Regions from separate parts of the Geobacillus sp. 47C-IIb genome, predicted to be linked through region 1. Evidence: predicted binding sites of a transcription regulator. Region 1 holds the regulator's gene; each other region holds the start of a gene.
What was found. The regulator Rex, encoded in region 1, represses fermentation and respiration genes when NADH is low (regulators of the CRP and FNR family bind a similar motif). The targets are predictions, from matches to a motif close to TTGTGAAATATTTCACAA.

Region 1 (7,985 bases):
CTACGCCGCCAGCCAATTTTGCCAAGCGTTCTTGCAGTTTTTCGCGGTCGAATTCCGAAGTAGTTTCTTCAAGTTGCGCACGAATTTGGTTAATGCGTGCTTTAATGCGCTCAGAATCGCCAGCACCTTCGACGATTGTCGTCGTTTCTTTCGTGACAACAACTTTCGACGCACGGCCAAGCGATGCAACCGTTGTCGATTTCAGTTCACGACCAAGCTCTTCAGAGATGACTTCGCCGCCAGTTAAAATCGCGATATCTTCGAGCATCGCTTTGCGACGGTCACCGAAGCCAGGTGCTTTTACAGCAACAGCGTTGAACGTACCGCGCAGTTTGTTAACAACGAGGGTCGCGAGCGCTTCACCTTCGACGTCCTCAGCAATGATCAAGAGCGGACGGCCTTGTTGAACGACTTGTTCAAGAACCGGCAACAGCTCTTGAATGTTCGATACTTTTTTATCCGTAATTAAGATGTACGGATTTTCAAGAACAGCTTCCATTTTTTCCGTATCCGTAATCATGTACGGCGAAACGTAACCGCGGTCGAATTGCATTCCTTCGACAACGTCGAGTTCTGTCGTGAAACCTTTCGACTCTTCGAGGGTGATGACGCCGTCGTTGCCGACGCGCTCCATCGCTTCAGCGATCAATTGACCGACTTCTTCGTCAGCAGCCGAGATCGCAGCAACTTGGGCGATCGACTCTTTTCCTTTGATCGGTTTCGAGATAGCTTTTAATTCTTCTACAGCAACAGCCACTGCTTTTTCAATCCCGCGACGGATGCCCATCGGATTGGCGCCAGCAGCAACGTTTTTCAACCCTTCACGGATCATTGCTTGCGCTAATACAGTAGCCGTTGTCGTTCCGTCCCCAGCGATGTCGTTTGTTTTGCTAGCGACTTCAGCGACCAATTTCGCACCCATGTTTTCAAACGGGTCTTCAAGCTCGATTTCTTTCGCAATCGTTACCCCGTCGTTCGTGATGAGCGGAGAACCGAATTTTTTCTCCAATACGACGTTGCGGCCTTTCGGACCTAATGTGACTTTTACTGCGTCTGCGAGTTTGTCCACCCCGCGCAACATCGCACGGCGCGCTTCTTCGCTGAACTTAATTTCTTTTGCCATTACCCCGTTACCTCCTTATAAATTAGTGAAACCGCATACTAGAAAGATTAAGTATGAAATAGTAAGTATGTTTTTGGAATATCTATGTCATAAACGCATATATTAGCCGATGACAGCTAAAATGTCGCTTTCACGCAAAATTAAGTATTCTTTGCCGTCGTATTTAACTTCCGTGCCGGCGTATTTCGAGAAAATGATACGGTCGCCGACTTCAACTTCCGGCGCAACGCGTTGACCGTTATCAAGCACACGGCCTGTGCCAACAGCTACAACGCGGCCTTCTTGCGGTTTTTCTTTGGCCGTATCCGGCAACACGATACCGCTAGCCGTTTTTTCTTCTGTTTCCACGACTTCAATGACAATGCGATCGCCTAATGGCTTCAACACGGGAAACGACCTCCTTAACGATAGTTTTCGCCGTTCTTATTAGCACTCGTTACTATCGAGTGCTAACACACTTATAATATTAATGAACTTCTCTCAGTTTTGCAAGTAGGAAATACAAAAAAATAACTGTTTTTCCGAGAAAAAAGAATACATGAGTTGAACAGCTGTTAACCCTAGGATCCGCCGGCATGAAACCCGTTTTCATTATTGCACATTTCCAAAACCGATAAACAGCACTCGACATTTTTTATGTTGACTGCATCAACTTCCATTGACGCGCTTTTCTTATCATTTCACCAAACATGTGTTACAATACGGATATATTTGAATAAAGGGGTAAGAGGATTTGAAACGCCATTACTGGTATGTCATCATCACATACATCGCCATGCAGCTATCCTCCTTTATCGGTGTGCCGCTTCTGCATGCTCTCGGCATCGGCCAAAGCGCAAAAAGCCCTATCGAAGCCGCCAAGATTGCTTCCGGGTATTGGGCGGTCATCAGCTTTCTAGCGGCTTTAATCATCATTTTATGGCTGCTTCGCGGCGTCCGCGATGAACGAGGGATGCGACAGCTTCCCCTCGCTTCGTCATCGATGTGGGCAATCTCTGGCGTCTTTTTGGCACTTATCGCCCAAAGCATCGCCGCCAATATTGAATGGCGGTTGCTCGGCATTGAACCGGGTTCGGAAAACACAAGGCAAATCATTGATATCATCCGCTTGACGCCGCTATTAGTCATCGTTGCTTCTATTATCGGCCCGATTTTGGAAGAGATTGTTTTTCGCAAAATCATTTTTGGCTCTCTTTATGAAAAATATCACTTTTGGCCGGCCGCGCTCGTGAGCTCGCTTCTTTTTGCCATTGCCCATATGGAACCGGAACATTTGCTGTTGTATACGGCAATGGGACTGACGTTCGCCTTTTTATATGCGAAAACCGGCCGCATTTTAGTGCCGATTTTCGCCCATGTGACGATGAATACGTTTGTGATCGTAGTTCAAATCTTGTTGGCTGATGAGTTAGAAAAAATGATGCGCCAAGCTGGACTGCCGCTAGCGCTTTGGAGGTTGTGGCTATGACGAGCCGGCCGCGGCTGTTTTCACTGCCGTATTTCATCCTAGGTGTATTGTTTACGTATTTGGCGATCAAAAGCGCTCATGAAACGGTTTGGAACGTTTCGACTATCGCCTTGGCGGCGTTTGCCGCCTTTGATTTTGGCACCGCCTTCCGCCTGTTTTTCGCCCCAAAACGTTGAAACCCTCCCATTGGGGGAGGGTTTTTTCTGTATAACCACTCTCTTTTTGCTGTGCACGATCTTACTCACTGCTTTCTTGTTCCGCCGCCAACTGCGCCTTTCGGTAGCCAATTTTGGCGATCCAGATGCTTCCTTCGTATAAAAGCGTGAGCGGAATCATGACGATTACCTGCGACAACACATCAGGCGGTGTAATGGCTGCCGCCAAAATCAGCAACGCCAAATACGCGTATTTGCGGATGCGTACAAGCAACTGCGGCGTAATGAGCCCTAAGCGGGTGAAAAACAGGACGACGATCGGCAGCTGAAACACGATACCAAACGGCAGCACGAGATGGAGCAAAAACTGAAAATATTCGTTAATGCCAATCATTTGTTGGATGTCCAGTCGATCAGCAAGCTCATTCATAAACCGGACGACAAACGGAAACAAGACAAAATAAGCAAAACCGACGCCAACTAAAAAAAGAAAAATCGATGCCGGAATATAGCTGAGTGTCACCTTCCGCTCTTTTTCATACAATCCTGGGCTGACAAACGCCCAAATTTGGTACAGCAACACCGGGGCGGACAGCACAGCAGCGATCACGAAGGCAAACTGAAAATATACCTTAATCGGATCAGTGAGACGGAAGGCGTTCATCGTCAACTGCTTCGCCTCAGCCGTTTGCTGCAAATAGACAATGACATCATCAGCAAAAAAGAAACTGGCAACGAGCGCCGTGACAAAAAAGAGGAGTACAATGATCAGCCGCTTCCGCAGTTCACCAAGATGTTCATACACCGACATTTCTTTGTTGTTCATCGTTTCCCCATCCTGCCTTGTCATCGGTCAGTTTTGTTTTCCTCGTCATCAGTCAGCCCTTTCGTCGCGTCTTTAAACTCGCGCAACGACTGGCCGACCGACCGTCCTAGCTCCGGCAATTTTTTCGTGCCAAACAGCAACAAAATCACAAGGACAATCAAAATGTATTTCACGCTTTATTCTCTCCTTTATGATGGCAATGGATAGTTTCTCAGAAAGTAGACGAGCGACTGCAATTCAATGGCTAAATCGATATGATGAACGCGAATATGTTTCGGCACATTCAGCCGTGCCGGAGTGAAGTTTAAAATGCCTTTAATCCCTTGGGTGACAAGGCGGTCAGTCAGCGCTTGAGCCGCGACGGCTGGCACAGTTAAAATGGCGACCGGAATGTTTCCGCAAAGCCGCTCCTCAAGTTCATCGAGATGGTAAACCGGCACGCCGCCGACGGTCGTCCCCACTTTCTGTTCATCAACATCAAACGCCATCACGATTTTTGTATTGTTGTTTTTGGAAAAATTGTAGTTTAAAAAGGCCGTACCTAAATTTCCGACACCGAACAAGGCGACTTCCGTCACTTCATCCTCTTCAAGCGTCCGACGGAAAAATGACAACAAATAATTGACATTATACCCATACCCTTTTTTGCCGAGCGCGCCAAAATACGAGAAATCGCGGCGGATGGTCGCCGGATCGACTTTGACCGCCTCGCTTAATTCGGCGGAGGACACACGCTGTTTTCCTGACGCATGCAAATTCTTCAAAAACCGGTAGTACAGCGGCAGCCGCTTCGCGGTTGCTTGCGGAATTTTCGGTTGTTCGTTACTCATCATTTCATCCCCCAGCTAATCGGTTTTCCGTCGATAATGGCCGGACTTTCCGCCCGTTTTCTCGACCAAATACGTCGGACCGATGATCATCCCTTTATCAAGTGCTTTACACATATCATACACCGTCAACGCACATACCGAGGCGGCCGTCAGCGCTTCCATTTCCACCCCTGTGCTCCCTTTCGTTTTCACTGTTGCGGTGATGACGAGTTTATATGCATCCGCTTCGTTTTCCCATGAAAATGCGATATCGACACCTTTTAACATGAGCGGATGGCACATCGGAATGAGATCGGCTGTTTTTTTCGCTGCCATCACCCCGGCCACTTGGGCCACTGCCAACACGTCACCTTTCTCGATGGCGTTGTTTGTCATTTTTTCATAAATCTCTTCGCTGACGGTGACGCTCGTTTTTGCCACTGCGACCCGCACCGTATCTTCCTTGTTCGTAATATCGACCATTTTCGCGCGGCCTTGCTCATTGAAATGAGTAAACGACGACAAAACAATCTCCTCCAATTATACACTATACACGATTTTTGTTTATCTGTCTTTGACCGTTTTGGCGACATACGTTAAACTATTCCGAGAGGTGAAACGACATGATCATTTTGCAAGTGCACCAGCTCACGAAATATTTTGGCGCTGACCTTATTTTATCGAATATAAAACTAGAAGTACAATCCCGTGACCGAATCGCCCTCGTCGGCCGCAACGGCGCAGGAAAATCGACATTGTTAAAAATCATCGCCGGAGAACTTTCTTATGACAGCGGCGAAATCATCAAGCCTAGTCATATTAAGATTGGCTATTTGGCACAAAATAGCGGGCTTGACTCGTCGCGCTCTATTTGGGACGAGATGCTCGAAGTGTTCGCGCCACTTCTAGCCATCGAAAAGCAGCTAGCAGCACTCGGCTCCCAACTTGGTGACCCGGATGTACTCGCTGACCCTGCCCGCTATGAAAAAATACTCAAAGCGTATGACGAACTACAAGAACAATATAAAGAACAGGGCGGCTATCAATATGAAGCCGACATCCGTTCGGTCTTACACGGTCTGCAGTTTTCTTCCTATGATTATAAAACAACGCTTATCTCCTCATTAAGCGGTGGGCAGCGGACACGTCTCGCTCTCGGGAAGCTTCTATTGTCTAAGCCAGATTTGTTGATTTTGGACGAGCCGACCAACCATTTGGATCTTGAAACACTCTCCTGGTTGGAACAATACTTGCAGGCGTACCCCGGTGCCGTCCTGCTCGTTTCCCATGATCGCTATTTTTTGGATAAAGTCGTCACGGAAGTATACGAGCTATCCAACACGAAGCTCAAGCGGTATACAGGCAACTACAGCCGCTATTTGGAGCAGCGGGCCGAACAGTATGAACAAGAATTAAAACGATATGAGAAACAGCAAGAAGAAATCGCCCGGCTGCAAGACTTTATCCAGCGCAACATCGCCCGTGCCTCGACGACCAAACGCGCGCAAAGCCGTCGAAAACAACTAGAAAAAATGGAACGGCTTGAACGCCCCACTGGCGATGGAAAATCGGCATCCTTTTCCTTTACAATTGAACGGCCGAGCGGCCATGAAGTACTCACCGCTGAGGAACTAGCCGTTGGTTACGGCGAAGGAACACCTGTCATCCGCCAAATCAGCTTTCGCATCACGCGAGGAGAAAGCGTCGCCTTAGTCGGACCGAACGGCATCGGTAAATCAACATTGCTAAAGGCGGTCGCGCAGCGGCTTCCTGTCCAAGCGGGAAAGCTTCGCTACGGCTCAAACGTCCAAATCGGCTATTATGATCAAAATCAGGCCGAATTGTCATCGAATAAACGAGTGCTGGATGAGCTATGGGACGACTACCCAGATAAAACCGAGAAGGAAATCCGTACCGTGCTCGGTAACTTTTTGTTTTCCGGAGATGACGTTTTAAAACCAGTCTCGGCGTTAAGCGGTGGGGAAAAAGCGCGTCTAGCGCTCGCCAAACTGATGCTCCAAAAAGCGAACGTTCTTATTTTGGACGAGCCAACCAACCATTTGGATCTCGATAGCAAACAGGTGCTCGAGCAAGCGCTCATCGACTATCCAGGCACCATTTTGTTCGTCTCCCACGACCGCTACTTCATTAACCGGATTGCGACAAAGCTGTTTGAGCTATCGAGCGATGGCCTCACCGAATATTTAGGTGACTACGATTACTACATCGCCAAAAAAGCGGAGATGTGCGAATTGGAGCGCCTTGACGCCCGTCCTGACAAAACGCAGGATAGCAACGAATCGAGCAAATCCGCTTATAAGCAAGAAAAGGAAGAGAAAAAACGGCAGCGCCAGCGCCAGCGCCGTCTAGATGAAATCGAGGCCGAGATCGAAACACTTGAGGCGCAAATCGCTGAAGTGGAACAACAGCTATGTGATCCGTCCATTTATGGCGATTATGAAACAGTACAACGGTTATCGCAAGAAAACGAGGAACGAAAACGGCAAGTCGAAAAGTTATTGGCTGAATGGGAACAGCTTTACTCTTCACTCTAACCGATAGCCCGCCCGTTATTTTGGCGGGCTGTTTTTAAGTTAGTCACATTATCCACAAAACAATTCACAATCACACCTATGAAATATAAGTTATTCACCAACTTTTCCACATTATCCACAAAAAAAATTCTTTTTTTGTGCAAAAACCGTTGTGTATTTATTCTCCTTATATTTATGGTGTTTTCTCATCTTTTCCACATTGTCCACAACCTGTGGATAAAAATATACACAGTCCCTTTTCGCCGCAAGCAGCCGAAGCTTGTTCCCACAAACAAAAAAGGCGGTTTGCTCGCCTGCTGCAAGCAACCGCCCTGTCTTCCCCTCTTTATTTCCCTTCTTACACTAAACAAGCGGCAAGCCCGGATTGGCGTTGAGAGCCAAATCAGACCGCTTGCCTTGCCAATACAGCACTGTTCCTGCTGCAGCGATCATCGCCGCATTATCGGTGCATAACGACAACGGTGGAATAACGAGCTCAACGCCCGGAAGCTCCTTCATTTTGTCTTGTAGCGCGGACCGCAGCCCGCGGTTGGCCGCCACCCCACCGGCCAGCAGCACTTGCCGAACGCGGTACTGTTTCGCCGCCTGCACCGTTTTGGTCACCAGCACATCGACAACACTCTCTTGAAAACTCGCAGCCATGTGTTTCGGGTCAATCTCCTCACCGCGCTGTTTTGCGTTATGAAGCGTATTGAGCACCGCCGATTTTAAGCCGCTGAAACTAAAATCATATGATCCTTCCTCAAGCCACGCCCGCGGCAAATCAATGACTGGTTCGCCCTCATGAGCTAATCGGTCGATATGCGGTCCCCCTGGATACGGAAGACCCAAAGCCCGCGCCACCTTATCATACGCCTCACCGGCGGCATCATCGCGCGTTTCGCCAATCACTGTAAACTTCCCGTGTTCTTCCATGTAGATAAGCTCCGTATGCCCGCCCGAAACGACAAGCGCTAATAACGGAAACTTCATCTCAGCCACTAGCTGATTGGCGTAAATATGGCCAGCAATATGATGCACCCCGACAAGCGGCAACCCATGGGCAAACG
Region 2 (7,985 bases), 510 kb from region 1:
GAAACCATGTAAAAGGGCAAACGGCTCATTCCAAAAAAGACGATAAAACGGCTCCTCATTCCGCTCATTCGCCCCCGCTTTGACCGGTAAACGATCAGCGAAAAAACGGATCGATGACGAACGGGAACAGCTGTACACCATCACCAACGTTCTGGCGGCCACCGACATGTTCATCCATCAACAACTGCCGAAAAGGGAAAGAAGTGGAGCAAAACGAACAAAGAGTTCTGCCTGTTCGTCGAAGAGCTCGAGCAACAACGAGAAGACATGTTGAAAAAGGAGATGAAAAAAGAGGAAGCAGACCACAAGATCATACATGAAAAAAGCAAGCAACCAAACAAGCCGAAAAACAAAAGCAATGGAAATCGCCGAAAACTTGCTCGATGCGCCGTCCATCCATGAAGTGGCAAAACGAACGAAGCTGATCATTGCGAAAGTGCTGAGTGGGCGAAGGAAATGAACAAAAACGACTCATCCTCAATAAATTAAACAATAAATTCTTTTTTGTCGATTTAAGTCTCAGCTTCCCCTCTTTCTTGCCGATTTGATGTAGTAGAAAGTTTTTCTTCGTCAATCGTTAGGTTGTATATCTACACAAAAGGCGCATCCATTCAATCGTGAGACACGAAAATTCATTCGCTCATTCATCCATTCCCCTCGGAAGCTGGTGACTTAGCAGACCATGAAGCGCAATGACAACACCTACCTAGGCGACGTTCCTTTCCGCTAATGCGGCAGCTCCGATCAGCTTTCGTATTCTTGTTGTGTATTCACATTGCGCCACACTTTTTGTTCTTGGGCAAGGTCATTCGTATCGACATAACGGACACGAACACGGTCAAGAAGCGCCGTCATCCGCCGTTCACCGGCATCAAGCAGTTCGGCGATCACCGAACCAAGCCGCTGGTGGTATAAGGCAACGAGGGGCTCCGTGCGGTCGCCATGAAGCGGAACGATGGCGTCAAACGCCGAGTCGGCGTACGCAGCGAGCCGCTCCGTCACTTCTTTCCGCATATACGGCATGTCACACGGCAGGACGAACACCCAGTCGGATTGACTCCATTCCATAGCCGTATAAATCCCGGCAAGAGGCCCACAGCCACGGTATCGCTCCATATCCAACAACACCGGGATGTCCGTTTGCCGGCGAAACTCATCAACAAGCGACGGATGGCTGATGATATACAATTCATCAACGATCGGAGCGAGCGCTGCAACGGACAAGGTGAAAAACGGAGCGCCTTGATGCAATGCAAACGCCTTCGGCCGCCCAAAGCGGCGCGACTGGCCACCGGCGAGCACCGCTCCAGCAATGGTTCGTTTCATCGCGATTCCCCTTCCGAACATCGTCTACTCCTACCGTACCATAACGAACGGATGAAAAAAAGATTTCCGCCTGCAGACGGAAATCCTAACGGGGGGGGGTTGATTTATTTTTTGCCGATGGCCACACGCCAGACATCTGGCCCTTCTTCTAAATACTCCCACGTAAACTGATCTGGACGCTCCATCATAAATTGATATTGCAACGGACGCGGGTCATGGTCATTGGTGAGCTCCATCACTTCTCCTGGTTTCAAGCTATCAAACAATCGAAAAATCGCCGGATGGCGGTCGCGCGGCGGATAATCCGGTGCATGGATTTTTGCAGCAAATTGGCTCATAACGTTGGCCTCCTTTGTAGTATAATGAATTATATACTTATCATAGTTGCTTTCGCCTAAGACAGTAGTGACGAACATCACAGTCGGCTGGTGAACATTTTCAATCCCCGTGAAAGGAGAAATGGCGATTGGGAGAGCTTGTTGGCTTTTGCGCGCAATGCGGCAAGCCGATCCATTGCTTGCATGGGTTTTTAAACGGCGTCATCAGCGAAGGAAAAGAAACGTTGTACTGTTTTCCTTGCCATGAAAAGCAAAAGGAAAAAGAAGGCGTACAGCCAGACAAATGCCACAGATAAATGAAAACGCTCACAAACAAAAATCATCGCAATAAAAAGCACAGCGGAATTCCGCTGTGCCCTTTTGTTATTCTTCCTCTGCCAAGTTCGCCACCGGCAACTCTTCCCCTTCACCGTGCGTCGGCTTGCGCAAATGGAACAACGCTTTGATGGCAAAGACAAGCAAAGCGACGACACCGATCAAAAAGATCGTATCCGGAACGGCGCGAACAAGGAGTAAGTTTTGTACGACGTCTTGTTGCAGGAACGAAGGCGAACGCGACGCCCAGTAACCGTGGATGAACGCCTCTTTCATTTGCAAAATCCCAACCGGAAGGAGTGTGATGACAACCATGCCGGCGAGGCCGATGTTTAACATCCAGCAAGAGAATTTCAGCCATTTGTCGTTCCACGCTTCTGGTTTGACGATGTTGCGCAGCGAGTAAAGAAGCACGGCGATCGCAAACATGCCGTATACGCCCATCATCGCCGCATGACCGTGAGCCGGTGTTAAGAATTGACCGTGCTCAAAGTAGCTGACCGCCGGCAAGTTGATCAAGAAACCAAACACACCCGCGCCGACTAGGTTCCAGATCGCTGTGGAAATCAAGAACCAGAATGTCGCTTTATACGGGAAGTTGGCTCCACCGTCGCGCATCATTTTGTACTGCTCATACGCTTCTAAAATAAGGAGCGTGAGCGGAATAACTTCGAGCGCCGAGAACACCGCGCCAAGGGCGATCCATACTTCCGGCGACCCGTTGTAATAATAGTGGTGACCGATGCCGATGACCCCGCTGCCTAATAAAATCGTAAATTGGAAGTAAAGCGCCCGAACCGTCGATTTTTTCGTTACGAGTCGCAATTGAACGAGCAAGAACCCGATGACAACAACGGCGAACACTTCGAAAATCCCTTCCACCCATAAGTGGATGATCCACCAGCGCCAAAAGTCAGCCATCGTAAAGTTCGTATCCGGCTGAATAAAGAACGCAAAGATATAAAAGAACGGAACGGCAATGGCTGAATAAAACAGCAAGTGAATGAGCCCGCCTTTGTCGCTTTCCCGCTTCAGCCCGCGTTTGACGCCACGGAAGACGATGAACAGCCAAAGGAGCATGCCGACGACTAAAATAATTTGCCAAATGCGGCCCAACTCAATGTATTCCCAACCTTGATGGCCCAAGAGGAACCATTCGTTTCCTAAATAGCCGTTGACGCCAAGCCATTGACCGATCATGCTGCCGCCGACAAGGACAACAAGCGCCCAGAAGAGCAGATCGACAAGCAATCCTTGCTTTTTCGGTTCTTGTCCGCCGACAAGCGGGGCAATGAAAATCCCCATGCCAAGCCATGCGGTCGCAATCCAGAAAATCGCCAGCTGCAAGTGATACCCTTTGGCAATGTTAAACGGCAATATGTCGTAGATCCAGTTGATGCCAAAGAAACTGTCCGGTTCCGTATAGTAGTGAGCAAGCAATGCCCCGAACATTGTTTGGACGAAAAAGAGCGCCGATACGACGACGAAGTATTTGCCCGCTTTCACTTGTGACGGAGTCAGCGGCTGCCGCCGTAAATCGATGACCGGAAACTTCCCTTCCGCATACGCCTCTTGCATGCTTAATTGGTAGCGATAGAACACGTACAAAATAATCCCGATAAACAAAATCAAAATCGTAACACTAGCACCGCTCCACCATACCGCGGAAAACGACATCGTATTGCCAGCATCCTCATAGTACGGCCAGTTGTTTGTATACGTAATCTCGTCGCCAATTCTTAGCGTGCTCGACAGCCAAGCCGTCCAGAAGAAAAAGTCGGCAATTTGTTGGATTTGATCGCTATCGGCAACCCAAGCACGATTCGCTTTTGGCATGTCGCTTTCTTTAATCAATCCTTTTTTCAATCCCCAGCCGTCGCCATTGGTGAAGACATCGCGGTAATAATCCCGCACTTTTTCCAACCCGTATACTTGCGCATCTGTCAAGACGAGAACATCAGTAACCGGATTGTAGCGGTTTTTCCGCATTTCTTTAATGACTTGTTCACGGATGATCGACTTCTCATCATCCGTTAAATCAGCAAACGGTTTGTTATACCGTTCTTTCGCTTTGTAATCTTGCATGCCTTCCGTATACACTTTTAGCGCTTCCGCTGTATAGTCCGGCCCCATATACGACCCATGGCCAAGCACTGTGCCATAATCCATCAATCCGTATTTTTGGAAGACGGCTTGCCCACCGATGATCGTTTCTTTTGTCATCAACACTTCGCCGCTTTCACTGCGCACCTCCTTCGGCCTTGGCGCCATTTCTTTAAAAATCCAATACCCGCCGACAAGCAGGACAGTAAAACTAATTAAAATGGTAAAAATGAGAATGGATTTAAGAAAACTGTTAGTCGTTTTCCGCCCCGTTTGGATATTGGGGCGGACCGTTCGATTCACTTCCATATGAAGCAACCTCCTTCTCTTGACTTCGCCCTCATTGTAGCGTTCTAGAGCTCAGCGGTTTGTGAGCCGAGACAAATGTCAACTATGATTTATATCACATCGTTAAAGTGTGAGAGTTTATACAATGAAGACAGAAAAGGTGAAACGGCGCGGATTTCCAAAAGCCGCTGCCACCTGTTCCAACTAACAGCTGTCACATTTTTTTCATATTTTTAAAGGAGAGAACGCCATGGCGAACCATTGGATGAAAGATCGTTTAAAAACGGTTCCGTTGTTTCGCGAACTGTCCGATTACGAACTCGAATCGCTTGTCTCCATTTCCCATGTGCGCGTCTACAAGCCGCGGACATTTGTCTTTATGCAGGGCGATCCGTTAGAACGTGTCTATTTCATTCATTCTGGAACTGTAAAAATTTACAAAACTGATTTAAGCGGAAAAGAACAAATCGTCTCGATTTTGCAGACAGGGGAAATGTTTCCGCACGCCGGCTTCTTCTTAAAAGGCACGTACCCAGCCCATGCTGAAGTGGTGGAAGAAGCGACATTGATCGCCATTCCGATCCATGATTTTGAACAAGTGCTGATGGCCAGTCCTGAGTTATGCATGAAACTGTTTCGCGTTATGGGCGAGAAAATCGTTGACTTGCAAAACCGGCTCGAAGCACAAGTGCTTCATAATACGTACGAACAAATCGTGCTGCTTTTGTTGCGATTGACGCGGACAAATGCTGTCAAACAAGGGAAATGGTATCGCCTCACTACCCATGTGACGAACCGTGAACTGGCCAACATGATCGGTACCGCCCGCGAAACAGTCAGCCGAACGTTGAGCCAACTGAAGCGGAAAGGGTTGATCAATGTCGATGAACACGGCTTTTATTTGATCGACCAGGAAGCGCTTGAAAAAGAAATCTTTTTCTAATTCCCCGTATGTCTAAAAGAGTGGCGATTTCATCAAAACCGCTGCACAAAAAGGCGCTTCTCTAATAGATACACCTTGATGTTTAGCGCTCTCCAAAACCATTGATGTCAAGCACTGATCTTCTGAGAGACTTTGGATTTCACAACAAATGCGGCTCAGCAGGAAACTTGGATAAATGTGGCTTTTCCTTTCACTTGAGAGCCATCGAGAGAGAAAATGATTGTTCGTTTAGAAACATCACTCATTCAGAGGAAAACATCACTCTTTTTCAAACTAGCGGCAAAAACAACGTTTTCTGACCGCATGGTTGTGAGCTATATCACAACATCCAGCAATGAAAATGATTATCATAATAGCAAAAAGGGGAGAATATGCATGGGTGTAACGATTGAACTCGATGTACGCGAAGATTTGCGGCAAAAACGAGAACCGTTTGAAAAAATTATGAACGCCATTAAACCGCTGCAGCCGGGCGATACGTTCATTTTGCATGCTCCGTTCAAGCCACTGCCGTTGTTTCCAATTATGAAAGCGAAAGGATTTACGTACGAAGCGGAACAAATCGAAAAAAAGCATTGGAAAGTGACGTTCATCAAGCAGGGGGGAGACCAATGATCCTCGATAACCGCGGGCTCGAGCCGCCGCAGCCGATGATGCGGACGCTCGCTGCCCTTGCTAAGATGAATCCTGGTGAGACATTGACGATCATTAACGACCGCCGACCGATGTTTTTGTACGAGCAGCTTGATGAGCTCGGCTACCGGCACGAGACAATTGCACGTGAAGACGGCAGCTTTGAAATTCGGATTACGAAAGGATGAGCACTATGTTTCCGACCCGCACCGGAACGGAAACGGACATTCGCCTTCCGTTTTCCTTTATCATTTTTGCCGTGTTGGCGCTTGCCGTATCGCAGCTTGTGCTGCTAGCGGCTGTTCCTGCACTGAGCGGCGGTACGTTTCGGCTGCCGCTCGTATGGTCGGCGGCCCATTTGGCCTTGCTCGGCTTCGCCCTAATGGCGGCGATGGGGGCGATGTACCAGCTCGTTCCGGTTGCCTTTTTGACACCGATTTGGAGCGAGCGGCTCGGTTTCTGGCAGTTTGCCGTCACCGCTGTCGGCATCGTCACGCTTACCGCTAACTTAGCGTTTATGCCAAACCAAGCGTTTTTCCCTGGGTTACTTCTATTTTTTGGCATTGTGCTGTTTGTTTGGCAAATGGCAATGACATTGAAACAACAAGGAAACAAAACCGTCATGACGCTGTTTGTCGCGACTTCCTTGCTGTTTTTGTTGCTGACGGCCGCCGCCGGAGCATTGCTTACGTTTCACTTTTTCGCCGCCACTGGCGCCAACAGCCATGAAATGGTGTTCGGCCTGCACGTGCTGTTCGGGCTGTGCGGCTGGTTTACGCTGCTCATTATGGGCTTTTCGTATAAAATGGCGCCGATGTTTTCGCTCGCTCACGGTTTTTCGATGCAGCCGGCACGCTATGTGTACGCGTTATACACGAGCGGAATCGCAGTGGCGCTAATAGGGCTCTTCTTGCCGGGCCGAGCATTGTTGACCATCGGTGCCGCTTTGCTAACAGCCGGATTCGCTCTTTTCGCTTGGCATGTGTACACCATTTTGCAAAAGCGGATGAAAAAAGCGCTCGACCGTCCATTTCAGTTTTCGTTATTCGCCATCGCCATCGGCCTTGGATTGCACGTTGCGGCCTTGGTCGCCGTCGTTGTCGGCAGTGGACGGCTGCTTGGCATCATCGTCTATCTATTCATTTTTGGCTGGATCATCTTTAGCATTGTCGGCTATTTGTTCAAAATCGTGCCGTTTTTATGGTGGACGCACCGCTACAGTGAAAAAGTCGGCCAAGAAAACGTGCCGACGTTAAAACAAATGATGAATGAACGGTCGATTACCATCCAGTGTCTTCTATTCACTGTCGCTTTGGTGTTGGCTGCGGTGGCGCTTTTGTTCGCCAACGTTCCGCTATTTGCCGTTGCCCAGGCGCTATTCGCCGGATTAAGCGTCTTGTTTGCCGGAACAATTTTAGCCGTCTTCCGGAAATAACGAAATCCGTTGGTGGCTCGTTGGCGACGTCGAGGATGGTGACGCTCGGCCATGCCATTTTTCCATTTGAGAAACCATACGATAGCATTTCTTTTTCATCAAGCATAAGAGATGAACCCCCCCTGGCCTTCTTGGCCTTTCGGGAATCACGATCAAGGAGGAAATGAACGATGGATGTTCGTGAACTTGCCGTTCAACAGCTGAAAACCGTCATTGATCCGGAGCTTGGCATTAACGTAGTCGACTTAGGGTTGATTTACGATTTGCAAATTCAAGATGGCCATATCGATGTGCTCATGACGCTCACGACCCCCGGCTGCCCGCTTCATGATTCGATTGCCGGCGGCGTCAAACGGGCGCTTGAACAAATCGACGGCATCCGCGACGTGCGCGTCCAAGTGACGTGGAACCCGCCGTGGACGCCGGATCGAATGAGCGAAGAAGCGTTGCGGCAGCTTGGCTACTTTGCCTAAACGACCTCACCGTTCTTTGGCTGTCCCTCCATATTAGGTGGGCAGCCTTTTTCATCTCTCCTTTGGTCACTCACCGCTTTCCAGACATTTCTCTTCATCCGATTCAACTGGACGCTCGTTTCTATTTTTAG
Region 3 (7,985 bases), 540 kb from region 1:
CCGTATATCATGTTGACGTTATTTGTCGCTGGCCACATTTACCGTTACAATACTGATCAATTTGGCTGGTCGGCCAAGTCAAGTGAGTTTCTTGAGAAACGACGGTTGCGTTGGGGAAGCGTTCTTTTTCACTGGGGCATTCTCTTTGTGTTTTTCGGCCATGTCGCCGGCATTTTAGTGCCGAAGACGTTTTATGAATCAATCGGGATTACCGAGGAGATGTATCATTTTGGGGCGGTCTGGTTTGGCGGCGCTGCCGGGGTTGCGACTGTAATTGGGGTAGTATTGCTTTTATGGCGCCGGTTTAGCGTTCGCCGCCTTCTCCGCCATAGCAGCAAAAGCGATCTCGTTGTATTGCTGCTCCTAACGATTGTCATTTTGACAGGGTTTACAAATACGGTCGGATATACAGCGACCGGGGGAACGTTCGATTATCGAGATACGATTGGCCCTTGGTTTCGCGGTCTTTTAACGTTTCGGCCGCTGCCGCAGCTTGTCAGTGATGCGCCGATTGGATTTCAAATTCATATTCTCTCCGCCTTGCTGTTATTTGGCATTTGGCCGTTTACCCGTCTCGTGCATGTGTGGAGTATCCCGCTGACATATTTAAACCGGCATTACGTCGTCTATCGCCGGATGCGGGCGAAAAAAATTTAGGGAAAAAGCAGGGCTGTCCATAAAGGGGGGTAACTCTTTTAGGACAGCCCTCTAAGTTTTGTTCATTTTATTCAATGCAACAAATGTCTGGCGGGCAGTCTTCACATTGGATTTCCGTTTTTAAATAGTTCAAGTCGTGAACAGTAATTTTCCCTCGCTTCATCGAAATAATTCCGTCTTGCTTTAATGCATTGAGCATCCGATTGACGCTTTCACGCGTCGTGCCGCAAAAGTTGGCCAAGTCTTGGTTTTTTAACGTTAAATCAATGAAGATGCTTCCGTCTTCAAGCGGGACGCCATAACTGTTGCATAAGCGAATAAGTGTTGAATAGAGCGCCCCTTTTTTGCCGTTCATAATCAAGTCACGAAACTTTGTTTGCGTCCGTCGGGCATGCTTGCTGATCCAGCGCATATATTCAAGGGTAAGGGTGGGATTGATCAGCAACTGCTCTTCTAATTCATTTTTATTCATTACCGCTGCTTCACCCGGTTCAATCACTTTGGCGGTCAATAAATAACGTGGATCGTCCGTAAACAGCGTCAGTTCGCCGACAATTTCCCCGCTTCCACAAATGCGGAAACACATTTCTTTTCCGTCCGGACAAATTTTGCTTACTTGCACCTTGCCGGACAGAATCAAATACAGCTCATTGGCGGGCATCCCTTCTTGAAATAAAAACGAATGTTTGCGAAGCGGGATCACTTTTTTCGACGATTGCAGCCATGAGCGCAAGAGGGAAAAATCGCGGTTCGCCGCTGTGCGGCTTTGCCGTTCCATGATTGACACCTCCATTTGTTCGGCTAATTCTATTGTAAAAAAAATCACAGCAGAGACAGAGTGAAAAAAATCACCCTTTGCCACTTTTTTTGTGCAGGTTGTCACAAATTTTTCTAAACCGGATTTTCCCACTCCTATGATACAATCATTGTGAGTAGTGTCACAGCGTTTGTCTGCTTGTTTCCGTATAGTAGATGGGGATGTGGCAAAGAGAGGTTGATTCATGACAGCGTTTTGGTCACCAGTTTGGTTATCGATAAAAGTATCGCTTCTCGCCGGCTTGATTGTCGCGGTCTTAGGGACAGCGGCAGCGAGATGGATGGCGCGCCGTCGGTTTCGCGGCAAGACAGTGGTGGAGACGGTATTTATGCTGCCGTTGGTGCTGCCGCCGTCGGTCGTCGGTTTTTTGCTCGTCGTCTTGTTTGGCCGACATAGCCCCATTGGCCAATGGATAGAATCGTCGTTTCACACCACTATACTGTTTACGCCCGGCGCGGCGGTGATGGCCGCCGTGGTTGTGTCATTCCCGCTCATGTATCAGGCGGCCAAAACCGGGCTTGAAGCGGTCGATCCAACCATTGAAGGGGCGGCGCGCATCGATGGGGCGAATGAGCGCCAAGTCTTTTGGCATATTTCGCTGCCGCTTGCCAGACACGCGTTATTATCCGGGGCGGTGCTGTCGTTTGCACGCAGCCTTGGGGAGTTTGGCGCAACGCTCATGTTTGCTGGCAATATTCCGGGAAAAACGCAAACGATCCCGACTGCCGTCTACATGGCCATGGAATCGGGAAGGATGGAGTTAGCATGGGCATGGGTAGCGGTCACGATTGGATTGTCATTTAGTTTATTGGTCTTTGCGACGAAACTTGGTCGTTTACGGGAATAAAAAAAGCCGCCTGACAACATCGTGCGGCGAACGAAACAGAAAGGAGGGAGCGCGATGAGCGAGCGCAACCGGACGGACGTCATGGATCGCCTGTCTCGCCCGCTTCGCGATTTGCGGTTATCGGTGATCGACCAATGTAACTTTCGCTGCATCTATTGCATGCCGGCTGAGGTGTTCGGGCCGAATTTTCGCTTTTTGGCGGAAGGCGAGCTGTTGACGGTCGAGGAAATGGCGCTTCTATCGGAATGTTTTGTTGAGCTTGGCGTCGAAAAAATCCGCCTGACAGGGGGCGAACCGCTCTTAAGGCGCGATTTGGACGCGCTTGTTGCCCGGCTGTCTGCGATTCCCGGCCTGCGCGATATCGGCTTGACGACCAACGGTGTTCATTTAGTGAAATGGGCGCAGCGGTTGAAAGAAGCCGGGTTGAAGCGCGTCAACGTCAGCTTGGATGCGTTAGATGATGATATTTTCCGCAAAATGAACGGCATCGGCGTCGGCGTCGCTCCTGTGTTAAAAGGCATTGAAGCCGCCCGGGCGGCGGGACTCGGCGTCAAAGTGAACATGGTCGTCAAAAAAGGGTGGAACGACTCGCAAATCGTGCCGATGGCGTCGTATTTTAAAGACTTAGGCATTCCGCTCCGCTTGATTGAATTTATGGACGTCGGCACGACCAACGGCTGGGATTACTCCCATGTCGTGACGAAAAAAGAGATGTATGAGCAAATCAACGCCATGCATCCGCTCGAACCGATCGAAAAAGCGTATTTCGGCGAGGTGGCGAGCCGCTACCGCTACGTCGGCACGGAGGTGGAAGTCGGTTTCATCGCCTCAGTGACGGAAACGTTTTGTCGAAGCTGCACAAGAGCGCGCATTTCTGCAGACGGGAAGCTGTATACGTGTTTGTTTGCCTCGAAAGGCGTGTCGTTGAAAGACAAACTGCGCGCTGGGGCAACGAAAGAGGAACTGAAGTCGTTAATCACCGCGGTTTGGAACCAGCGGACAGACCGCTATTCAGAAGAACGGACGGAAGAAACGGCGAAACAACGGGTGAAAATTGAAATGTCGTATATTGGGGGGTAACAAAGAAGCGGGGCTGCTCTTTCCATCGAAGAAGCAGCCCTGCTTTTTATCGCTCGACGCGCCTGCCTTTACCTTAGAAATGGGGGAATGGTTTGGCTTGCTTACGCCTTCACCGCTGCCAACACGCGTGGGAAGAGGACGTTGTTTTCTAAATGGATGTGGGTAAACAAATCTTCTTCGAGTGCCGCGAGTCGGCTGTAAACGAGCCGATATGTGCCGCACGCGTCTTCCGGCGGGGTGAAGTCGTTTGTGATTTCGCGAATTTCTTTGATCAAATCGCCGGCCGCGTCATGTTCATTGACGAGTTCGCGAACGGCCCGCTCGACCGCCTCTCGGTTTTCCGGCGATGGGTTGTCGGCAAATTGTAAAATGAGCGGAAAAGCTCCTGTTTCTTCTTTAATCAAGTGTTGCTCAAGCTCCATTTTTAACTCATGGAACAGTTTATGCACGCGAGAAAGGTGCGGGTGGTGCATGCCGTGTACGCGCAATACTTTTGTGACATATGGGCTGAGCTGCGGCAGTTCTTCGTTCAAATAGCGGTGGTGTGTGCTGACGATATGATCGACCAAGTCGGTCAGCGGCGCTTCGCTCCAGTTTCCAGTCGGCTTGTTTTGTGCCTCTGCATAAAGGGCGTTCAGCTCGCGAAGGAGCGCTTCGCCATCAAGTCCGCGCTCTTCAATGGCTTCTTTTAACGGGCGCTGTCCGCCGCAGCAAAAATCAATGCGTCGTGCTTTAAATAAGTCGGCTGCTTTCGGAAATTGCGTAACAATATCACCAATCAACGATTGTTCGGTAAAACGCTGTTCCATTTCGGATCCCTCCATTGATCAAATCGTTACAGTTTCAGCATAACGTGTTTGCCGCTAAGGTGTTGTGATGGATCTCACATATACGAAAAAAAGTGGACAGTGATGCGTGTGATAAACATCACAACAGCCTTCTTCTTCTTTATCGTACAATAAAGAAAAGCGGACTTTTGCTGACTGCTTATGGAAGGAAGTGTCCGCTTCATAATCGAAAGAATACATGCTCAGTAGGTAACATACAACATTTTGACAAAAGAATGAGTTCCATAAACAGAAAAAGGGGAGACGGGTATGTGGCCGTTGGTGAAAGGACGGCAGTGGGAGGAGGAAAAAGCAAAACTAGAGCAGCAAATCGCCGAGATGAAAGACCAGCTCACTAGACAGAAGGAATCGATTCACGAGACGGTGGCCGGCTTGCTCGGGGAGTTGCAGGAAATCGTTCATCAACATGAGGTGGTCAACGGACAACATCATGAATTAGGCCGACTCGTTGACCGAACGAAAGAAAAAGTCGATAATGTCAGTATGCTCAGCAAGTCATCATACGCGATCTCCGACCGTCTGTGCGAACAAGGAAACTCATTGGCGGAGACAGCTGGCCAGATGGTCGCGGCAGCAAAAGAAGGCATCCGCATGTCAGGGGAAATGGAGAAGGCGATGGGGCAGCTCGGCAGCGAGATGGAGGCGACGTCGGCCGCAATGTATCGGTTGCGCGGCCGTTCGCAAGAGATTGAACAAATTGTGAAAGTGATTAAAGAAATCGCTGGACAGACAAATTTGATTGCATTAAATGCCTCGATCGAAGCCGCCCGTGCCGGGGAGCATGGAAAAGGGTTTTCCGTCGTCGCTGCTGAAGTGAGAAAGTTGGCTGAGCATACGGCGGACAGCACGGAAACGATTCATCAGTTAACCGATGCCGTGCAGCAGGAAATTGAGCGGTCGCTAGAGCAGACGGAAGCTATTTCGTCTCTGATCGAAACGGTTGTCCAAATGAGCATCCATACAGCTCGCAAATGGTCGGCGATGAGGGAGCTGATCGATCAAGTCGAAAATCGGGCCAAGGACGTGCTAAACTATATTCAAGAACAATACCGCTATGCGGATGAAGTGATGCAAGAGCTCGAACAATCGGCCTCTTTGTTCAGCGAAACGCGGGAGATGATTTTGCGACATATTGCCGATGCGAGTGTCGTTGATGAAAAGTTGGCAGAAGGCATCAAACAGCTGCAACAATGGCAACAACGTTAAAAGAATGATATCGTTGCCGCCAGCCGTAGGATCGAAAGGAGAGAGAGACATGGTCGAAAGACGAACCCCGATTCCCGTAGCGGAAGCGATCAATCGGGTGATGTGCTATGCCGGGGTGGGGGAAGAGGAAACGGTGCCGCTTCGGCAGTCGTATGGCCGCTATTTGGCGGAAGATTTGTGCGCCGACCATGACGTGCCACCGTTTGACCGCTCCCCGTATGACGGATTTGCCATTCGCGCCGCTGATTCGCAAGAGGCGGGGCTGAACCATCCAGTAGAGTTTGAGGTGATTGAGGCAATCGGCGCCGGACAAGTCGCCACCAAGACGGTCGGTCCGTTTCAAGCGGTGCGTCTAATGACTGGGGCACAAATTCCGAATGGATGCGATGCGGTCGTCATGTTGGAGCTGACCAAACAGTATGAACGGGATGGAAAAACGTATATGTCGATTAAGCGCCCGTTCCGCCCAAGAGACAACATCTCGTTTCAAGGGGAGGACGCAAAAAAAGGGACGCCGCTTGTCAAAAAAGGAACGCGCATCAATCCGGGAGTGGCGGCGCTGTTGGCGACGTTCGGCTATGCCGAAGTGAAGGTGGCGAAAAAACCGCGGATCGGATTGTTTGCGACCGGCAGCGAGCTGCTTGATGTCTCTGAACCGCTCGTTCCAGGGAAAATCCGTAACAGCAACGCCTACATGATTGAGGCACAGGCACTAAAAAGCGGCGCTGAGCTGATCTATTTTGGCCAGCTGGCCGATGACCTTGACGCATGCTTTCACGCCGTGCGCGAGGCGCTCGACCAAGTGGACATGCTCATTACGACCGGGGGCGTCTCGGTCGGCGATTACGACTATTTGCCCGCCATTTACGAGCGGCTTCAGGCGAACGTTTTGTTTAACAAAATCGCCATGCGCCCGGGAAGCGTGACGACCGTCGCCGAGTGGAATGGCAAGCTGCTGTTTGGGCTATCTGGCAACCCATCGGCATGCTATGTCGGCTATGAACTGTTTGTCCGCCCGGTCGTGCGGACGCGCTTGTTTTCTACCAAGCCGTATTTGAAGAAAGTGAAAGCGACGCTTGGCGCCGATTTTCCAAAGCCGAATCCGTTCACCCGCTTCGTGCGCAGCCGCGTCGAAGCGATCGATGGGCGACTCATCGTCAAACCGGTCGGCATGGATAAGTCGAACATCGTCACCTCGCTCGCGGCGGCCAACGCCTTGATGGTGCTGCCAGGCGGGACGAGAGGGTTCGCTAAGGATGACGAAGTGGACGTATGGCTGCTCGATGATGACGAGGGATCGAGCGAATGAATGTCTGGCAAGTTGTCGGCTATAAACATACGGGCAAGACAACGCTCGTCGAAAAATGGGTGGCGGCCGCTGTCCGGGAAGGATGGCGCGTCGGGACGGTGAAGCATCATGGCCATGGCGGCGAGCCTGCACGGCCGGAAGGCGTCGATTCCGTCCGTCATGAGCGGGCTGGGGCGGTGGCGACAGCGGTGGAAGGGGACGGGCTGTTGCAGCTGCACCTCCGCCGACCGTTGTGGCGGTTGGATGATGTTTTGGCGCTTTATGCTCCGCTTCGGCTGGACCTCGTGCTGGTCGAAGGATATAAGCAGGCGCCGCATCCGAAAGTGGTGCTTGTGCGCTCCGAGGAAGATTGGGCATCGCTTCAGCACCTCGCTAACATCCGCGCCGTCATCGCTTGGGAACCTCTTTCTCGACCGTTGCCGCACCCGGTGTTTTCGATGGCTGATGATGCCCGATATATCCCATGGTTAATGAATGAGGTGAGAATGCGGACATGACCGAATCGTTATTTTCCATCACGTCCGAGCCGATTTCGGTCGAGGCTGTGATGAAAAAAGTGATGCGTCCGGAAGCGGGAGCAGTTGCTGTGTTTGCCGGCACGGTGCGCGAATGGACGAACGGCAAGCGGACGCTCTTTTTACAATATGAAGCGTACGTGTCGATGGCAGAGAAAATGCTGGCGCAAATCGGGGCGGAAATCGCGGAAAAATGGCCGGGAGCAAAAACAGCGATTACCCACCGGATCGGACGCCTCGAGATCGGCGACATCGCCGTCGTCATCGCGGTTTCCTCGCCGCATCGTGCGGAAGCGTATGAAGCGAACCGCTACGCCATCGAACGGATCAAACAAATTGTGCCGATTTGGAAAAAAGAACAATGGGAAGATGGCAGCGCATGGATTGGCGATCAACTGGAAACAAAAGCATATCCGTCCGGAAAACCGGAGGTGAATGAACCATGATCCGTCTCTTGTTTTTTGCCCATTTGGGTGAACAAGTGGGCGAGCGGCAAGTAACATGGCCGCACGTCCCAGAAACGGTAGGGAAGCTGAAAGAAGAAGTGGAAGCGCGTTACAGCTTATCGCTTGAGCGTGTCATGACAGCGGTCAATGAGGAGTATGCGCACGATGATGCACCGCTTCAAACGGGCGACACAGTTGCCTTTATTCCACCAGTGAGCGGGGGGTGAGAGCGATGGCGAACAAAAGCAAATGGGTGATGC
Region 4 (7,985 bases), 380 kb from region 1:
ACACGGCCACAGCTGATGGCGTAGTCTTGGAAAAACGGGATCTTTTGTAAGGAATAGTGATATAAAGAAATCATGCCCCCGATAATCGATAGCGCCAAACTATAACGGGCAGCTGTAAAATCTTTGCGAACGATGGCGATTCCTAAAATGATGACTTGTGGATACATAAAAATACGTTGAAACCAACATAAGTCGCAAGGAATAAAACGAAGCACTTCAGAAAAGTATAAACTCCCAAGGGTGGCAACAAACGCTGTCGCCCAAGCGAACAACAATAAATGTTCTCTTCGTTTTTCTTCCTCCATGTGTGCACCTTCTTTCTTATGCAGTGCTGACGACAGTAGCCATCTTGGCGAGAAAATTAGCGGGGAAATCGTCATTTTCAGCTTTGGCTTCCCGATTACTGCTTTCTTTCAGCGAAAGAACTTAACTTCATTATAAGGGATGAAAAATGGCACGTCCATTCGCAACCGCCAAAGGGCATATTTTCTATCTATTATCCCCCAGCAAACGAGCCATACTAATCGGTGAAAGGGGAGGATTACATTGACCAACAACAATGCGAACAAAGTGCAGGACATTATGACGAAAAACGTCGCGACCGTTTCGCCGAATCAAACGGTGCAAGAAGCAGCGCAAATCATGAGCCAAAAAAATATTGGCGCGCTTCCGGTTGTGGAAAGCGGGCAAGTCAAAGGGATGATTACCGACCGCGATATTACGCTCCGCGTCACATCCCAAGGGAAAGACCCGGCGGCAGTAAAAGTATCAGATGTCATGACCAACCAAGTCGTCACTGGTACGCCAAACATGAGCGTCCAAGATGCGGCTAACGTCATGGCGCAGCACCAAGTTCGTCGTTTGCCAATTGTAGAGAACAACCAGCTTCAAGGCATCGTTGCTTTAGGGGATATCGCGACGAACAGCGCATCAAATGAAGCGGCTGAACAAGCGCTAACGAACATTTCCGAACCGTCACAGCCACAAGGATAATGGAAGAAAAAGGGTGTCCATATTTTCCAGGACATCCTTTTTCTTTTAGCAGGTATGTTGTATGATGGTAACGAATACATAAAGAGGAGAAATAAAGATTGGAGGTAACAGCAATGGAGTGGAGACAAAAATATGAACAATGGCTTCGCGAACCGCAGTTGGATCCAGAGCTGAAGCAGCTTCTGGAGCAACACCGTGACGATGAGCGGTGGCTCGAAGATTGTTTTTACAAAAATTTGGAATTTGGCACCGGCGGTATGCGCGGTGAAATTGGACCGGGGACGAACCGAATGAACATTTATACGGTTCGGAAAGCCTCGGAGGGTTTGGCACGATACATACAATCGTTTGGCAATGAGGCGAAACAGCGTGGAGTCGTCATTGCCTACGACTCCCGGCATAAATCGCCGGAATTCGCCATGGAAGCGGCGAAAACGTTAGCTACAAACGGTATTCAAACATACGTGTTTGATGAATTGCGGCCGACGCCGGAGCTGTCGTTTGCCGTTCGTCATTTGGGAGCATTTTCTGGCATTGTCATTACCGCCAGCCATAACCCACCGGAATATAACGGCTACAAAGTATATGGTGAAGACGGAGGGCAGCTGCCGCCGGATACTGCTGATGAAGTGATCCGCTACGTCAATGAAGTCGAGAACGAGCTCGCCATTCATGTCGAGGATGAAGAAACGTTAAAAGAAAAAGGGCTGATCCGCATCATTGGCCAAGAAATTGATGAGGCGTATGTGAATGCCGTAAAAACCATCTCGCTTCATCCGGAACTGGCTCAAGAGACGGATATTCGCATCGTGTTTACGCCGCTTCACGGCACGTCAAACAAACCGGTGCGCCGTGTGCTAGCTGAACTTGGCTACCAAAACGTTTTTGTCGTTCAGGAGCAAGAACAGCCGGATCCGAATTTTTCAACTGTTGCCTCACCAAACCCAGAAGAGCATGCAGCTTTTGCCTTAGCGATTGAGCTTGGCAAGCAAGTAAATGCCGACTTGCTCATTGCCACCGACCCGGACGCAGACCGGCTCGGCATTGCTGTAAAAAATGAGCAAGGAGAGTATGTCGTTTTAACCGGTAACCAAACGGGTGGGCTGCTGCTTCATTATTTATTGTCTCAGCGGAAAGAAAAAGGTTTACTGCCACAAAATGGCGTCGTCTTAAAAACGATCGTGACATCCGAGTTTGGCCGGGCGATTGCTGACTCGTTCGGTTTGGAGACGATCGATACGCTGACCGGATTTAAATTCATTGGTGAAAAAATCAAGGAATATGAACAAACGGGTCAGTATACGTTCCAGTTTGGCTATGAGGAAAGTTACGGATATTTAATCGGGGATTTTGCACGCGATAAAGATGCGGTACAGGCAGCCGTTCTTGCAGCGGAAGTGTGTGCGTTTTACAAACAGCAGGGGCTGTCTCTGTATGAAGCGCTTCTTCAATTGTTTGACAAATACGGGTATTACCGTGAAGGGCAACAGTCGCTCACGTTAAAAGGCAAGGAAGGAGCGGAAACGATCGCTGCTATTTTATCGTCATTCCGCGAGCAACCGCCGGTTGAGGCAGCTGGGAAAAAAGTGACAGTGATCGAGGATTACAAAACGAAGGAGCGGACGAATACGTTAACTGGGGAGAAAACTGCCATCACACTTCCAACTTCGAACGTCTTGAAATACGTATTAGAGGATGGCTCTTGGTTTTGTCTGCGTCCATCAGGGACGGAGCCGAAAATGAAAGCGTACTTTGGTGTCAAAGGAACATCACTGCAAGATAGTGAAGAAAAATTGGCGAACCTTACTGATGCTGTCATGCAACGAGTGCATGACGTCTTGCGTACCGTTTCGCCTTCTTATGCTCAATAATCAATGAACAATCAACGGCGGGGAATTGGACGAAACCAATTCCCCGTTGCTTTTACGAGTAAAAATATGCGTACTGCTCGACTCCCATTTTTTGTTCACTCACCTCAAGCGCATGATCAATATAGCGCAATAAGGCAGTGAGCCTCTCCTGAATGACGGAGTAGTCGTGCTCGAAATTATAGGCGTGGAGAAATTTCTCAATTTTTTTCGACAGCATGTCATCAGGCGTGCGCACCATTAAAATGAGCAAATTGTCCCATTCGGAGCGATGCGTATAATAAAGCGCCCTATCATAGTCGATGGTGTTCAAGCGGCATGCCTCCTTTATCAAGAAGGAGTCATTGTTAGTGTATGACGGCTAAACGTTTTGTTGCGCTGTAAATGTTGTGTCATGAGGGAAAATATAAATTATAACCGAAATGGAGAGAAAAAAGGAAAAGTAAATGTTTTAATTTTTCGACAATAATAGTATCCTCTAAGCAAGGGGATGATGAGAATGAACAAACGACACGAGGGACAAGAAATGATAAAGATGTGCAAATGGATGGCGTCTGTCGGCTTAATCGTTGGAATAGCACTTTTTTTGCTCAGTTTTATCGCAAACGCTTACAATAAAGACTTTTTCCTAACGATCGTCAGCCTCGGAATCATCGGAGCCTCCATGGTCATGTTTGGATTTGGCTTGTTTATGGGCTTGTTGATAGAAACGTATCAACGCGATTCGACCGAAAATGTATAGTGCGGGTAGAGAAAGAAAAAGCACCGGCGTTCAATCCGGTGGTTTTTGTTTTTGTTGGGCATGCCAGTAGAAAACCGTGAAAATGAAAACGGCCAGAAAAACGGAAAATAAAAATGGACGGTAGGCATCGATGTACTGCCTGAAAGCCATCCAGCGGCTTTCGAAATAGGTGCCGATCGTCAAAAAAACCGCGACCCACACCACCGCTCCACTGTAGGCGAACAAGGCAAATTTTCTCCAATCGTAAGCATTCACGCCGGCCCAAAAGGCGGCGAGATGCCGAACGCCCGGGATGAAATAGCAAATGAATAATACGGCTGGGCCGAGCTTCGAGAAGAGTGTTTTCGTTTGTTGGAGCCGCTTTTCTGTTATATGGAGCTTTGGGCCGAATTTATGCAAAAACGGCAAGCCGAGCGTAATTCCAAGAATGTAACCGAGCGAAATGCCGGTAGTTGCCCCAAACAAGCAGACAAGAAAGGCGAGCGGATACGAAAATGCGCCGGTGGAGACGCGGTAACCGGTATAGATCAACAATAGTTCGTCAGGAATCGGCAGCCCGACGATGCCAAGCATAAGCGCGATCATAATGCCGACATAGCCAAAGTGATCGATGAGATGGTGCAAATAATGTTGCAAATCATCACCACGCTTTGCTGCAATTTTTATATGACCATTATAATGAAAAAAGTGAAAAATGAAAATGAGTGGCAGCCGGGGAACGATGACAAACGATTGAACGTATCAAAACGCCTTTTTCCTCATACATTGTGATAAGGGGAAAAGGGGGGATTAGGATGCGGCAGGACGAGCTGAAAGAGCTGGAACGGGCGATTGCTGAGATTACGGAAATTGCTGAAGGATTTGGTCTGGATTTTTACCCGATGCGCTATGAAATTTGCCCGGCGGACATTATTTACACGTTCGGCGCCTACGGAATGCCGACGCGTTTTTCCCATTGGAGTTTTGGAAAGCAGTTTTACAAAATGAAGCTGCATTACGACTTAGGGTTAAGCAAAATTTACGAACTCGTCATCAATTCGGATCCTTGTTATGCATTTTTGCTTGATACGAACACGCTTATTCAAAATAAGTTGATCGTCGCCCACGTGTTGGCGCATAGCGACTTTTTCAAAAACAATATTCGCTTCAGCAACACGAAGCGCGATATGGTTGAGAGCATGGCGGCGACAGCTGAACGGATTAAGCGTTATGAACATCAATATGGAAAGCTGGAAGTGGAAAAATTTTTAGATGCCGTCTTGGCCATTCAAGAGCATATCGACCCGTCGCTGTTGCGGCCGAAATTGTCATGGACATGGGAAGATACGGAGGTGTACGAGGAAGAAGAACAGCCAAAAACATCAACGCCATACGATGACTTATGGTCGCTTGATGAACGGAACAAGCCAAAAACGCCGCCACGGAAAAAACGGCGCAAGTTTCCGCCGCAGCCGGAAAAAGATGTGCTATTGTTCATTGAAGAATATAGCCGCGAGCTCGAGGACTGGCAGCGTGATATTTTGACGATGATGCGCGAAGAAATGCTCTATTTTTGGCCACAGCTCGAGACAAAAATCATGAATGAAGGCTGGGCGACGTATTGGCATCAGCGCATTTTGCGCGAGATGGATTTGACGAGTGATGAAGCGATCGAATTTGCTAAACTGAACGCCAACGTCGTGCAGCCGTCGCGCACCGGCATCAACCCGTATTATTTAGGATTGAAAATTTTTGAAGACATTGAAGAGCGATGGAACAATCCGACGGAAGAAATGAAAAAATATGGCGTCAAACCAGGATCGGGACGAGCGAAACTTTTTGAAGTGCGTGAGTTGGAGTCCGACATCTCGTTTTTGCGTAATTATTTGACGAAAGAGCTCGTCATGCGTGAAGATATGTATTTATTCCAAAAGCAAGGAAAAGATTACAAAATTGTGGATAAAAACTGGGAGAATATCCGTGATCAGCTCGTCAGTATGCGGGTGAACGGCGGATTCCCATACATTACAGTGAATGATGGCGATTATATGCGCAATGGGGAGCTATACTTAAAGCATTGGTACGAGGGAATTGAATTAGATTTGAAGTATTTGGAAAAGGTATTGCCATACATTTATCAGTTGTGGGGACGCCCCGTTCATATGGAGACGGTCGTCGAAGAAAAACCAATGCTGTTTACGTATGACGGGAAGACGGTGCATCGCAAATATTTATAATTCAGGGCAGGGATATCCTGCTTTTTTTGTTTGTCACGATGGATATGTGAAAAATGACACAAATTATTCGAAATTATGCCGGATAATGTTGCTGATCTTATGAAATAATATGAAGTGGATTATTTGTGATAATTGTCACAAACTCATCAATATTGTCTGTTCGTCCGGGGGGATGGTTATGTGGGAGAGGCATGAAAAAACGCTTGTATTTATTAGCTTTGCTGTTGCGGCAGTGGCGTTGCTTTCCTTGATTGGCCGCTTGTTTTCATAAGGGGGGATGAATCATGAACGGCTATGATCCAGTGCTGCTTAGCCGTATTTTGACAGAATTGACGTTAACGGTCCACATTATTTACGCCACGATTGGTGTCGGGGTCCCGCTTATGATCGCTATTGCTCAGTGGGTCGGGATTCGCAAAAACGACATGCATTACATCTTGCTCGCCCGACGTTGGACGCGCGGCTTTGTCATCACTGTAGCGGTCGGGGTGGTGACTGGAACGGCGATCGGCTTGCAGCTGTCGCTTTTATGGCCGAACTTTATGCAGCTAGCTGGTCAGGTGATCAGCTTGCCGCTATTCATGGAAACATTTGCTTTCTTTTTTGAAGCCATTTTCTTGGGCATTTATTTGTACACATGGGATCGGTTCGAAAATCAAAAAAAACATTTGCTTTTGCTCATTCCGGTGGCCATCGGCTCTTCGGCATCAGCCATGTTTATTACGATGGTGAACGCGTTTATGAATACGCCGCAAGGGTTTGAGTTGAAAAACGGAGAGCTTGTCAACATTGATCCTATCGTGGCTATGTTCAACCCAGCGATGCCGACAAAGGTCGCTCATGTGTTGGCAACGTCATATATGACGTCGGCATTCGTGCTCGCCTCGATCGCTGCTTGGCATTTATGGAAAGGCAACCGCCACATTTACCATCGTAAAGCACTTCATTTAACGATGAAAACAGCTTTTATTTTTTCCGTAGCTAGTGCGTTGGTCGGTGACTTATCCGGAAAATTTTTAGCCGAATATCAGCCAGAAAAGCTGGCAGCCGCTGAATGGCATTTTGAAACGAGTTCCCACGCGCCGCTTATCTTGTTCGGCACGCTTGAAGAAGACAACGAAGTGAAATATGCTTTGGAAATCCCATATGCTCTTAGTATTTTGGCCCATAACCATCCCGCCGCAGTTGTGACTGGACTGAATGATATTCCGGAAGATGAGCGTCCGCCGCTGTACATTCATTACTTATTTGATGTGATGGTTACGATCGGTGTGTTTTTAATGGTTGTCGCAGCCGTATATTGGCTTGGATCAATTTTCCGATGGAAATGGACGGCGAAAAATTGGTTTTTTGGGCTGTTAGTGGCAGGAGGGCCGTTGGCGATGATCGCGATTGAGGCTGGATGGTACTTAGCGGAAGTCGGGCGGCAACCGTGGATTTTGCGCGGCTATATGAAAACCGCAGAAGGGGCGACAACGTCCGCGCATGTTGATACGATGCTTGTTTTGTTTTGCCTTTTGTATATAGTGTTGGTCATTGCAAGTGCAACAGTGCTCATTCGCATGTTCCGCCGCAACCCGGTCGAACGGGAGCTGGAAGAACGCGCGAATAGGGGGGAGGTGGCGCCATGACGCTCGAAGTCATCGGCATCTCGGTACTATGGCTGTTTTTGTTTGGCTACATTATTGTTGCCTCGATTGATTTCGGAGCCGGGTTTTTCAGCGTTTATAGCCATTGGGCAAACCAACAGCATATTTTGCATCGCATCATTCAGCGTTATCTTTCCCCTGTATGGGAAGTGACGAACGTCTTTCTCGTCTTTTTCTTTGTTGGCATTGTCGGCTTTTTTCCAAAAACAGCGTATTATTACGGATCGATTTTGCTTGTTCCTGCAAGCATTGCCATTGTTTTGTTAGCCATCCGCGGCTCGTACTATGCGTTTCATACGTACGGGGAGACAGAGCGAAATTGGTATTTGCTCGCTTATGGATTGACGGGTTTGTTTATTCCCGCCTCGCTGTCAATCGTGTTGACGATTTCCGAAGGCGGATTTGTAGAAGAAAGCGCGGCGGGTGTTGCGCTTGACTATGGGAAGCTGTTTGCGAGCCCGTTGTCATGGAGTGTTGTGTTGTTAAGTGTGACGAGCGTTCTTTATATTTCTGCTGT

Region 2: the regulator Rex is predicted to act here: its motif matches at 5,621-5,638, upstream of IC804_RS13675 (DUF2249 domain-containing protein).
Region 3: the regulator Rex is predicted to act here: its motif matches at 4,273-4,290, upstream of ric (iron-sulfur cluster repair di-iron protein).
Region 4: the regulator Rex is predicted to act here: its motif matches at 5,864-5,881, upstream of IC804_RS13025 (cytochrome ubiquinol oxidase subunit I).

Annotation. Positions count from the first base shown of each region.
Region 1 covers NZ_CP061473.1:2,192,575-2,200,559, reverse strand. The annotation lists gene groL (chaperonin GroEL) at 1-1,123, opposite strand, end outside; gene groES (co-chaperone GroES) at 1,226-1,510, opposite strand; gene IC804_RS11235 (CPBP family intramembrane glutamic endopeptidase) at 1,857-2,591, shown strand; gene IC804_RS11230 (DUF4305 domain-containing protein) at 2,588-2,767, shown strand; gene tatC (twin-arginine translocase subunit TatC) at 2,829-3,572, opposite strand; gene tatA (twin-arginine translocase TatA/TatE family subunit) at 3,593-3,745, opposite strand; gene IC804_RS11215 (redox-sensing transcriptional repressor Rex) at 3,761-4,402, opposite strand; gene moaC (cyclic pyranopterin monophosphate synthase MoaC) at 4,418-4,906, opposite strand; gene IC804_RS11205 (ABC-F family ATP-binding cassette domain-containing protein) at 5,005-6,936, shown strand; gene tsaD (tRNA (adenosine(37)-N6)-threonylcarbamoyltransferase complex transferase subunit TsaD) at 7,279-7,985, opposite strand, start outside.
Region 2 covers NZ_CP061473.1:2,707,282-2,715,266, reverse strand. The annotation lists gene IC804_RS13710 (hypothetical protein) at 1-174, opposite strand, end outside; gene IC804_RS13705 (hypothetical protein) at 317-460, shown strand; gene IC804_RS13700 (molybdenum cofactor guanylyltransferase) at 745-1,326, opposite strand; gene IC804_RS13695 (DUF2249 domain-containing protein) at 1,431-1,664, opposite strand; gene IC804_RS13690 (hypothetical protein) at 1,793-1,960, shown strand; gene IC804_RS13685 (nitric-oxide reductase large subunit) at 2,028-4,391, opposite strand; gene IC804_RS13680 (Crp/Fnr family transcriptional regulator) at 4,621-5,313, shown strand; gene IC804_RS13675 (DUF2249 domain-containing protein) at 5,689-5,928, shown strand; gene IC804_RS13670 (DUF2249 domain-containing protein) at 5,925-6,134, shown strand; gene IC804_RS13665 (hypothetical protein) at 6,131-7,381, shown strand; gene IC804_RS13660 (metal-sulfur cluster assembly factor) at 7,552-7,854, shown strand.
Region 3 covers NZ_CP061473.1:2,729,993-2,737,977, forward strand. The annotation lists gene narI (respiratory nitrate reductase subunit gamma) at 1-657, shown strand, start outside; gene IC804_RS13770 (Crp/Fnr family transcriptional regulator) at 725-1,435, opposite strand; gene modB (molybdate ABC transporter permease subunit) at 1,659-2,321, shown strand; gene moaA (GTP 3',8-cyclase MoaA) at 2,376-3,401, shown strand; gene ric (iron-sulfur cluster repair di-iron protein) at 3,503-4,210, opposite strand; gene IC804_RS13790 (methyl-accepting chemotaxis protein) at 4,499-5,455, shown strand; gene glp (molybdopterin molybdotransferase MoeA) at 5,505-6,764, shown strand; gene mobB (molybdopterin-guanine dinucleotide biosynthesis protein B) at 6,761-7,261, shown strand; gene IC804_RS13805 (molybdenum cofactor biosynthesis protein MoaE) at 7,258-7,725, shown strand; gene moaD (molybdopterin converting factor subunit 1) at 7,722-7,952, shown strand; gene IC804_RS13815 (YwiC-like family protein) at 7,958-7,985, shown strand, end outside.
Region 4 covers NZ_CP061473.1:2,568,788-2,576,772, forward strand. The annotation lists gene IC804_RS12990 (disulfide formation protein C) at 1-305, opposite strand, end outside; gene IC804_RS12995 (CBS domain-containing protein) at 547-993, shown strand; gene IC804_RS13000 (phospho-sugar mutase) at 1,107-2,864, shown strand; gene IC804_RS13005 (YhdB family protein) at 2,917-3,174, opposite strand; gene IC804_RS13010 (hypothetical protein) at 3,355-3,603, shown strand; gene IC804_RS13015 (DedA family protein) at 3,634-4,239, opposite strand; gene IC804_RS13020 (SpoVR family protein) at 4,398-5,819, shown strand; gene IC804_RS13025 (cytochrome ubiquinol oxidase subunit I) at 6,104-7,450, shown strand; gene IC804_RS13030 (cytochrome d ubiquinol oxidase subunit II) at 7,447-7,985, shown strand, end outside.